DNA from 4 places in the Bacillus sp. URHA0034 genome. Region 1 is predicted to be linked to each of the others. Evidence: riboswitches for the same ligand, from Rfam matches in the RefSeq annotation. Region 1 holds a riboswitch; each other region holds the start of a gene.
What was found. A riboswitch is a leader RNA that binds a small molecule or an ion and turns the genes downstream of it on or off. The one in region 1 is predicted to bind cyclic di-GMP.
Positions count from the first base shown of each region.

Region 1 (2,203 bases):
TATGACAGGCTGCAAGTATTTCTCCTGCCTTTTTCATTGCTTCAATTTCACGTTGTGATTTTAATACAATCATCTGATTCCCTGCCTTTTTGATTATATTTATGTACATTCAGATTATTCGTTATAGTGTTGATTAGAACATTATTCTTTCATACTATAATGGCAACAATTTAATATTAACGCTATTGAGTCTTTTTTTCAAAACATACCTTCAACAGGTCCTAGGTCTAGGAGATTATTCACATTGTTCATGATATTGTAATAATAGTCCGTTCTTAATATGGTACTTGTTCATACTTTTTGATAGAATATATGTAAAGAATCTGTCCGATTAAAACATAATGACACTAGTTATCGGAAAAAACTAAAATGTAGGTGTGTGAGACTGAATGATTGGTGATCGCGTTAAAAAATATCGTTTAGAAAAGAAGATGTCACTATCCGAACTTGCTGAGCAAGCGGGAGTTGCAAAATCTTATTTAAGTTCATTAGAAAGAAACTTACAAAAAAACCCTTCTATTCAATTTCTGGAGAAAATTTCCGGCGTATTAAATCTTCCTGTCGAGCATCTAATTCACGAACAAATCAATAAGGATGATTTAGATACGGATTGGATGAATCTTGTCAAAGAAGCCATGAATTCCGGTGTTTCAAAAGAGCAATTCAAGGATTTTCTCGAATTTAATAAGTGGCGGATTAATCAAAATAATAATGAATAAAAAAAGCATTCTACAAAAGCGTTTATTTTTGTAGAATGCTTTTTTTTAATATGTAGCTGATGATTTTAAATCATCGTGAGTAAGAAAATTGCGCACATCCTCGATGGAGAGTCCAATTTTTCTTGCCTCTAAAATGAGCTCCATCCATTCCTGATCAACAACATCCAATTCTTTTTCAGTAATCACCATTCTACTCACTCCCAAAATACCGCTGTATTCCAGGTAACCCGGCCATCCTAGCAGCTGCTTTCCTGCCTTAGATCCTCGGCTTTGCGTCCCTGCTTTTCAACAGGTTTGCCCTTTTCTGCTTTCCCTACTTAAGTAATGTGATCTTTTTTCCAACCGTTTATATCTAGGTCTTTTTACTTAATCATTTGTGATATGTTCATTATATCGATTACCACAATTGGAATGTGTTGTTTTTTGTCATTTTTTACTAATTTTCTAGCAACTTTTTAAATTAAATTCCCCTATAATTCTACAAATAACCACATTTCATTTACAAATTTTCCCTAATTTGTTTATGAAGGTTAAATTTGTCTTAATTATAAACAACAGGTGAATATGCTTAAAATAAAAAAATTCAAAAAAGGTGTGAATGTAAAATGACCTTAATTCATGTTTTGAATTTTTCGATTCCTATTGCCTTTATGGTGGTTGCTGGCTTTTTATTGGACAGAATGTGCAAACCTGTTGAACAAGAAAAAAAGCTGGTGATGAGTAGTTCCTACTGCACCAAACCAACTATATTATTTATTTATTTTACGCTGTATGTTTAACTCATAGTTTTTAAACAGGGAAGAATTTGTTTTTACTCCTCTTTTTGCCATTAACTGATTAAACCTTAGCAGCTTTTCATTTAATTTTCGTTGAAGATTCTCCCTTTCATTATCATCACATTTTTTCAGTAAATCCTCAATAACCACCATTTCTTGACGTATGCGTCCTTCATCCTCTGTATAACCCGCATTTTTCATTATTTTATAAGCCATACGCAAGTCCTCAGGAATTGCGGATAAATCCTCAAGCTGCATGGGTTTGCCCAGGCCAGGCAGTGAATCAAATTCGCCATCTTTATACGCTTTTTTTATTCGGTCTTCTGACAAAATCTGAAAAAAATCCATAAGAAATGCCTCCTTTTCGCTCTATTGACTTTTTTTAATTATACCAACTGCAGCACTATAGTTAAATTGGAAAAATGATTCCAATTTATTTTTAGGAATGTTGGGGGAAACTACATGCGAAGACGAAAGGAGTGTTAACTTTGGCACGTGGAGAACATTTTGAACACAAAAAGAAAAATCATCCAGGTAATTTCCCAAAGGACAGCCTAACAGAAAAGCATGTAAAGGAAGCCATTGGAGATGAAGAATTAATTGTTACTCAGGAAGCTTTTAAGAATAGAATCGAAGATGAGGATGAACAGCGTGTAGATACTGGCCGCTGGCTCCCAAATCATATGAAGTAAAAAGGCGTGAGTTTTC
Region 1 covers NZ_JBWCDK010000002.1:1,947,594-1,949,796, forward strand. The annotation lists gene map (type I methionyl aminopeptidase) at 1-73, opposite strand, end outside; gene ACZ9EE_RS11355 (helix-turn-helix domain-containing protein) at 390-719, shown strand; gene ACZ9EE_RS11360 (anti-repressor SinI family protein) at 765-908, opposite strand; cyclic di-GMP riboswitch class I at 938-1,028, opposite strand; gene ACZ9EE_RS11365 (DnaJ family domain-containing protein) at 1,469-1,843, opposite strand; gene ACZ9EE_RS11370 (hypothetical protein) at 1,975-2,187, shown strand.

Region 2 (2,203 bases), 2.1 Mb from region 1:
CAGGTTCACTGACACCGATTAACAGCCAAGTATTAGATGGGGCACCACCTTGTTATGTTAGTGTAGACAGCAAAAACCGCATGGTGTTTGGTGCCAATTATCATAACGGGCTTGTGCAATCACATCTCATTAACCAGGAGGACGGAGCGGTTTTACCATATGCCTCAATTAGAGAGCATGAAGGCTCTGGGCCTGATCCAAGGCAGGAAAAGCCTCATAGCCATTATTCAGAACTAACGCCTGATGAAAAATATCTAGTAGTGTGTGAGTTAGGAATTGATGCTGTTATTACATATGCAGTCGCTGACGATGGCACGCTTACAAAGGTAGACCTTTTGCCTTTAAAAGCAGGCAGCGGCCCTAGACATCTTGTCTTTCATCCCAATAGGGACATGGCTTATGTCATGACAGAGTTCAGCTCTGAGGTGATCGTGTTAAATTATCATCCAGAAAGTGGCCGTTTCAGTGAGGTTCAATATATTTCTACATTACCTGAGGATTTTAAAGAAAATAATCAAGGCAGTGCGATTCATATTTCGGCGAATGGACGTTATGTTTATGCGGGGAATCGCGGGCATAACAGTATTGCGGTGTTCAGTGTGGATCCCGGAAATGGTGAGCTTACGTTTGTTGAGCATACTTCGACTGAAGGAGATTGGCCACGGGATTTTGAGATTGATCCGAGCGGGAAGTTTGTGGTGGCTGCGAATCAGGAGTCAGGTAATGTGGTGTTGTATGCAAGAGACGAGGTTTCTGGTCGATTGACATTGATTACTTCTGATATTACGGTACCTTATGGGGTTTGTGTGAAGTTTTTAAATTATTAACCGTACTTAGAAAACAGCTTAACTAATTGTTTAACAATTGGTTAAGCTGTTTTTTTGTGTTATAGGGCATTTATGTACATTTCTCCTTAATGAAAATACTGCGCATTGTGGCAGAATTTTTATAGTACATTGTGAATATTATGAAAAATTACCGCGTAGTACCCCTAATGGTTTGTTTAGTATTTCGAACGCTATAATCTGCTTTTTAAAATTTTCTAAGGAATATTACTTAGGATTTGATATAAAATCCCTTATTTCATCAATGGAAAGTCCTAGATTTTTAGCTTCATTAATTAGTGCTAACCATTCACTATCTAGTTCTTTTTCAGCATTAGTTAATACGGACACAATTTACCCTCCTAAAAATGTTACTATTTTTTAGGTAACTCAGCCATCCTAGTTAAAAACCTTAGACCTGTAGCTTTGCGTCCCATTCTTTCGAATGGTTTGCCTTTATCTTGTATAGTATTAAAGTGTTAGAGTTTTAAAGCATTAAATATTTAAATCACTATACTAATAGTACTATAGTCTTCTTTCAATCTAAATGAAAAAATTTCCAAAACTTTCGACAAATTTTGTAAATTACTTAGTAGTAGTTAAGAAGTTTTAAAACACATTTCTCACAAGTAACCTGACCTAATTCAATGAATTTAATTTTTCTCAGGGTTTTCCTTTTAATTTTTCTTTCCGAGTTAAATTCTAGACCACACACACAACAGTTAGAGTCTTTCACTATGTGTACCTGATCTCTTTCTTCTATTAATGGATAGATCATGACTTCCCTTCTTTTCTAGGTATTTGTTCCTAACAAAGAACAATATATGTTCATTATAAAGAATATGTAGAATTTTGTAAATAAAATTGCAGGATTTTGTTTTACTACCTGGGCATCTAAATTATTGTTCTTCATAAAGAACAATGGTAATATAAAAATTAGATGATTATAAAAATACTAGGAGAAGGAAAAAATGAGTGACCAACGGATTGAGAAGAAAAACTCACAAAGAGAACCCACTTTATTTAAATTACTACTAATTACTTTATGGGGACTATTTTTATTATTAAATACATGGACGGAAAGTATCGAGAAGCTAATGTACCTACATACCTTCGGATTTAAATGGATACCTAACCCTGACTTTTCCTCATTCCTTATTTTTAATGATATTACATTGGTTCATTCTGAATTTATTAAAGTAAAATCAGGCCATTTTATTGGTTTTGGAATATTGGATTTTCTTCTTTTCACCTTAATAAAAAATCATAAATACTCCGTTGGATTAGCTTTGTCTTTTGCTTTTATCACCGAGTTCTTCCAATTGTTTTTCGGCAGGGATGGCAGATTTTATGATCTGATGATTGATTCATTCGGGATA
Region 2 covers NZ_JBWCDK010000002.1:3,999,488-4,001,690, reverse strand. The annotation lists gene ACZ9EE_RS21275 (lactonase family protein) at 1-827, shown strand, start outside; gene ACZ9EE_RS21270 (anti-repressor SinI family protein) at 1,053-1,175, opposite strand; cyclic di-GMP riboswitch class I at 1,206-1,289, opposite strand; gene ACZ9EE_RS21265 (VanZ family protein) at 1,796-2,203, shown strand, end outside.
Region 2: linked by a shared signal. The riboswitch ahead of ACZ9EE_RS21270 (anti-repressor SinI family protein) and the one ahead of ACZ9EE_RS11360 (anti-repressor SinI family protein) in region 1 are both predicted to bind cyclic di-GMP.

Region 3 (2,203 bases), 1.4 Mb from region 1:
ATGAAAAAGTATTTCTACTACAAAACAAAATGTAATAGAAGTTTCATCCAACCGAAAACTGCAATCCATAACGGAACACTTAAAGACGTACCCCACAATAATCCAACTAATAGATTTCCTTGCTCGTCCATAATTATCCACTCCTATTAATAGTTGTAGACCTCCATTATGCATTTCCAATGTGTTTATACTACTATAAATGAAAACGGTTACAATATCAATGGGGTAAATTGTGGAATCTTGAAAATATTATTGTAGGATTTTGGGGAGCTAAGGGACGGTTCTCCTGCTTCTGAGCAGGAGAACCGTCCCTTAGCTTCGTAACTTAATTTGATTTTAATAGGAATTTAATAGTTTTTAATCTGTTAGTAATAGTTTGATAACATTCCTCCATTATGATTATTACCATAGCAATACGAGGAGGACTATTTGCAAATGATTAAATCTAAATTAATGGGGATAATTTGTTATCTCCGTAAACATCATAAATATAGCTACTATACAGATAAGTGTGTAACATGTGGAAAGACAAAAGATCATGAAATCCCACGAAACTAAACAAATTCAAATTCAAATAACTAGTACCACTGAGGTAAGTAATGTTAAAAGGAATTCCATTACTAAGTGGAATTAAAAAGCAGGCATAAAGGGTCGTTGAAATACGACTTTTTATGCCTGCTTTTTTTCAGTAGGTGTAAATTCTGCCAATTTCACATTCGACAAATCCCGACATGACAAATCTGTTAATATAACTTTGTTACTAGTACTAAAAGGTCGGAAAAAGGCAAACTATATCGAAAGATTGGGACGCAAAGTCACAGATCTAAGGTAATTTTTACTAGGATGGCTGGACTGCCCGGCAAGATAAGGGGAGACTTTTTAGTGTATAAGATTTTTAATGTTTTGTTGTGTGCACTGTTAGTAGTGCAGTTCATTCCTGGATTTGGAGGGACCATCGTTAAGGCATCTGCTGAAGCTGATCTCGTGAACGATGATTTTGAAGCTTCTGATTTGCCAAGCAGCCCAACCAATGTTGCAACAGGAAAAATTGGCAATTATAATGTGTCAATTACAAGTAACAAAGGGGCATCCTGGGTATTTAATCCTAGTGCCAACTATATACAGGTGGCAGATGACCCGCTGCAAGTGAACCACAAGGTTTTAAAGATAGTAGACAATCAAGGTAGTGCTTCCGACCAAGGTGGGTCCACCCGAATCTATAACAACAGTTTTACAAAGCAAACAACGGGAACTGTTGTGGTTGAATATGATTTTATGGGTGACACATTTGGTTCAGGTACTCCATCCAACCGTTTTAGATTGACAAACGCCGGTGTGAATACGGCGATGGTGTCACTTGAAACTTACGGAAACAAACTAATCTATCGTACGTCTGACTCTACTAATCAAACTCCGACTCTAGTAGAATCTTTACAGCCAAAAACTTGGTATCATGTAAAAATCCAGGCAGACCTGGATCAGCAAAAATATGATGTTTCAGTTAGCGGTGGTGCAAATGCTGAGCTTAAGGGCTTACCATTCTATCAATCTGTAACAGATTTTGGAAACTTCGATGTTAACACAGGAAATAGCTCTACATCGACGATCTACTTAGATAACGTTCATATTTATAATGTACCATCTATGACAGAAGTTTCGACTGTTCAAACTGTACCAGTTGCTCCAACCGGATTAGGCGCGTCTGCGGAAGATACAGCTGTTCATCTTTCGTGGAATCCCGTAAGCGATGCGGCTTCTTACAATGTGAAAAGAAGTACAAATGCAGCAGGTCCATTTGATACCATTCAATCAAATGTAACAGAAACGGCCTACCAGGATTCTAGTTTGGAAAATGATACTACTACTTATTATTATGTGGTTAGTGCTGTCAATGAAGCTGGTGAAGGAACAGAGTCGTCTGTCGCTTCTGTGAAGACCGGAACGGTGCCTGTTGAACCTCAACCGGAAGTAGCTCAGGAATATCTTGTCAATGATTCTTTTGATGGCTCTGAATGGCCTACTGCGCCAACGAGCACAACATCTGGGAATATTGGCAGCTATGCCGTTCAAATAACCAGTAATAAAGGTACTGCCTGGGTGTTTAATCCGAACGACAATTATGCACAAGTTGTAAGTGATCCACTAAAGTCTAGTAATCAAGCGTTGAAATTGGTTGACAAACAGGATGGTTCGACAACAAGTG
Region 3 covers NZ_JBWCDK010000002.1:3,304,832-3,307,034, forward strand. The annotation lists cyclic di-GMP riboswitch class I at 774-860, shown strand; gene ACZ9EE_RS17950 (pectinesterase family protein) at 883-2,203, shown strand, end outside.
Region 3: linked by a shared signal. The riboswitch ahead of ACZ9EE_RS17950 (pectinesterase family protein) and the one ahead of ACZ9EE_RS11360 (anti-repressor SinI family protein) in region 1 are both predicted to bind cyclic di-GMP.

Region 4 (2,203 bases), 1.8 Mb from region 1:
GCCGTTAAGAGCCATTTGAAGCCATTTTGATTATAGATTGGATAAACAGAATACATTTTACGGTTAATGACGGTAAGAATATCCTTTAATTTTGCATCTTCAAAATAATAAAAAACTGGCTTAGTAGCAATGGAAAGGGCAGGCCTTGGTTCATTAATCTTGGAGGCTATCGTTTCAATTTTCTCGACTACGCTCAGGTGTGGTTCAGCAATATAAAACCCTTGTTCAACTTTGTCATGAACAATCGAGTTTCTAAGTCTGCCGAATATTTTTAAATCATCATAATGTTTTCTTATGATGGAATGCATCGGAAAACCTAATCTTAGCAGTTCCGTGTATTTGTCAGTTTTTGCATTTTTAATATTTTTTTGCAGCCAAGTATGAATTTTATTAAAAGCCACTTCAAAACGTTCAGATAATTCATTATCTGTTATTGTTGTCATGCTCTAAACCCCTCTTTTATGTCTTATTAAATATGAATGTTTGATACTATTTTATCTATATACCCAGAATAAAAAAGGAGGAGTCCTAATGATCTAGGAACTCCTGCTTTTATCGTCAATTATCTTGTTCTATTGTCTACAGATTTAATAGGGTCTTACGCTTTTTTCGATCATAGAGTTCTAAAGCAACTAAAAATAACTTTCTTTTCATTAATTCCTGTTCCAACAATCTTAAGTTTTGGTCCCACTTATTTAGTATGCTTACTACATATGCCTCTACGATATTTTCGTCACTAACTTCCTCCAATTCTATATCTAGTGCTTTTTCATAAGTAAGAGCAATCAAAATATAAGCCTCCTAAAATATATTCTATTTTAGGCAGCTCAGCCATCATAGTTTGAAACCTTAGACCTGTAGCTTTGCGTCCCAATCTTTCGAGTGGTTTGCCTTTATCTATCAAATGTTTTAACTAATTAAAGTAAATTAATTATATTACATATATTTCAAATGTTTCAAAATAAAATCACACAAATTTCGACATTAACAGAAAAATTTGAAAATCAATTGGAATTGATTGAAAAAGGAAATATCTTCATGGTTGTTTTTTAGTATATGTAGCTGTACAAATTTATAGTATTGCGATTATAGTAAATTATGATATTATTTTAAAAAAAGAGAGGGGTTATCAAATGAATACAACATACTCACCGACAGCATCAACGAAAACAAGAGCTCTAGTCATCAATGCACTTTTCATCGCATTAACCCTAGTGGCTACAATGTTTATCAATGTAAAGCTCCCCATTATGAGTAACGGAGGACTCATCCATCTGGGTAACGTACCTCTTTTTATAGCAGCCTTGGTTATTGGTAAAAAAACAGGAGCCATCGCAGGCGCTTTTGGAATGGGCTTATTCGATTTAATCTCTGGCTGGGGAGCATGGGCGCCGTTTACCTTTATCATTGTAGGTGCAATGGGCTTTGTAGCCGGTCTTATTTCTGAAAAGGTACCGGGTAAAAGGATCCTGGTCCATTCACTAGCTGTTGTCGCTGCACTGATTATCAAAATCGTGGGCTACTATTTTGCCGAAGTGATCCTTTATGGTAACTGGGTTCAGCCATTCGGCTCCATCCCTGGAAACTTTTTGCAGGTCGTCATTGCCGGTATCATTGTCGTCCCTCTTGTAGGACGCTTACAAAAACGAGCTGGAACGATGTAGTTCTCTGTTGTAGTACCCGTTCTCGCAGGTATAAAACCAATAGTCGCAATAAAAAAAGCGGAGTAATTCATAAATGAATTAGCTCTGCTTTTTTATTGACTCGTGGCTTTCTAATGTAAGACAAATCTGTTACCGTGAAGGTAACGTAACATTTCAGCACTTCTTCCTTGATCCACCATCCTTAACATTCTACCCGAACGAAATAAAAGCTGCCATTGCTTGGCAGCTTCTTTCCTGTTAGTGATAAGCAAGTCCACAAGAACAACGATTTTCTCCAAATAAAACATGATAAGATGCCGGGAATTCCTGATTGACTCTTTGGACTTCCCTAGCAAATTCCCTGCTATCCTCTGGTACCGGCGACAGTGCATCCGCTTTTTCTTGGGTGTCAATATTAGCACCCGGTGGAACGAAACTGTTCGGTGGGATGCGAACGCCATTTGTTACGACCGCATTATAAGAAATGAACGAGCCTTTCCCGACAATTGCATTATAAACAATGGAATTAAAACCAACAAACACCTTGTCCCCAATAAAAC
Region 4 covers NZ_JBWCDK010000002.1:187,547-189,749, forward strand. The annotation lists gene ACZ9EE_RS03115 (CBS domain-containing protein) at 1-443, opposite strand, end outside; gene ACZ9EE_RS03120 (hypothetical protein) at 580-789, opposite strand; cyclic di-GMP riboswitch class I at 819-902, opposite strand; gene ACZ9EE_RS03125 (ECF transporter S component) at 1,134-1,664, shown strand; gene ACZ9EE_RS03130 (LbetaH domain-containing protein) at 1,902-2,203, opposite strand, start outside.
Region 4: linked by a shared signal. The riboswitch ahead of ACZ9EE_RS03120 (hypothetical protein) and the one ahead of ACZ9EE_RS11360 (anti-repressor SinI family protein) in region 1 are both predicted to bind cyclic di-GMP.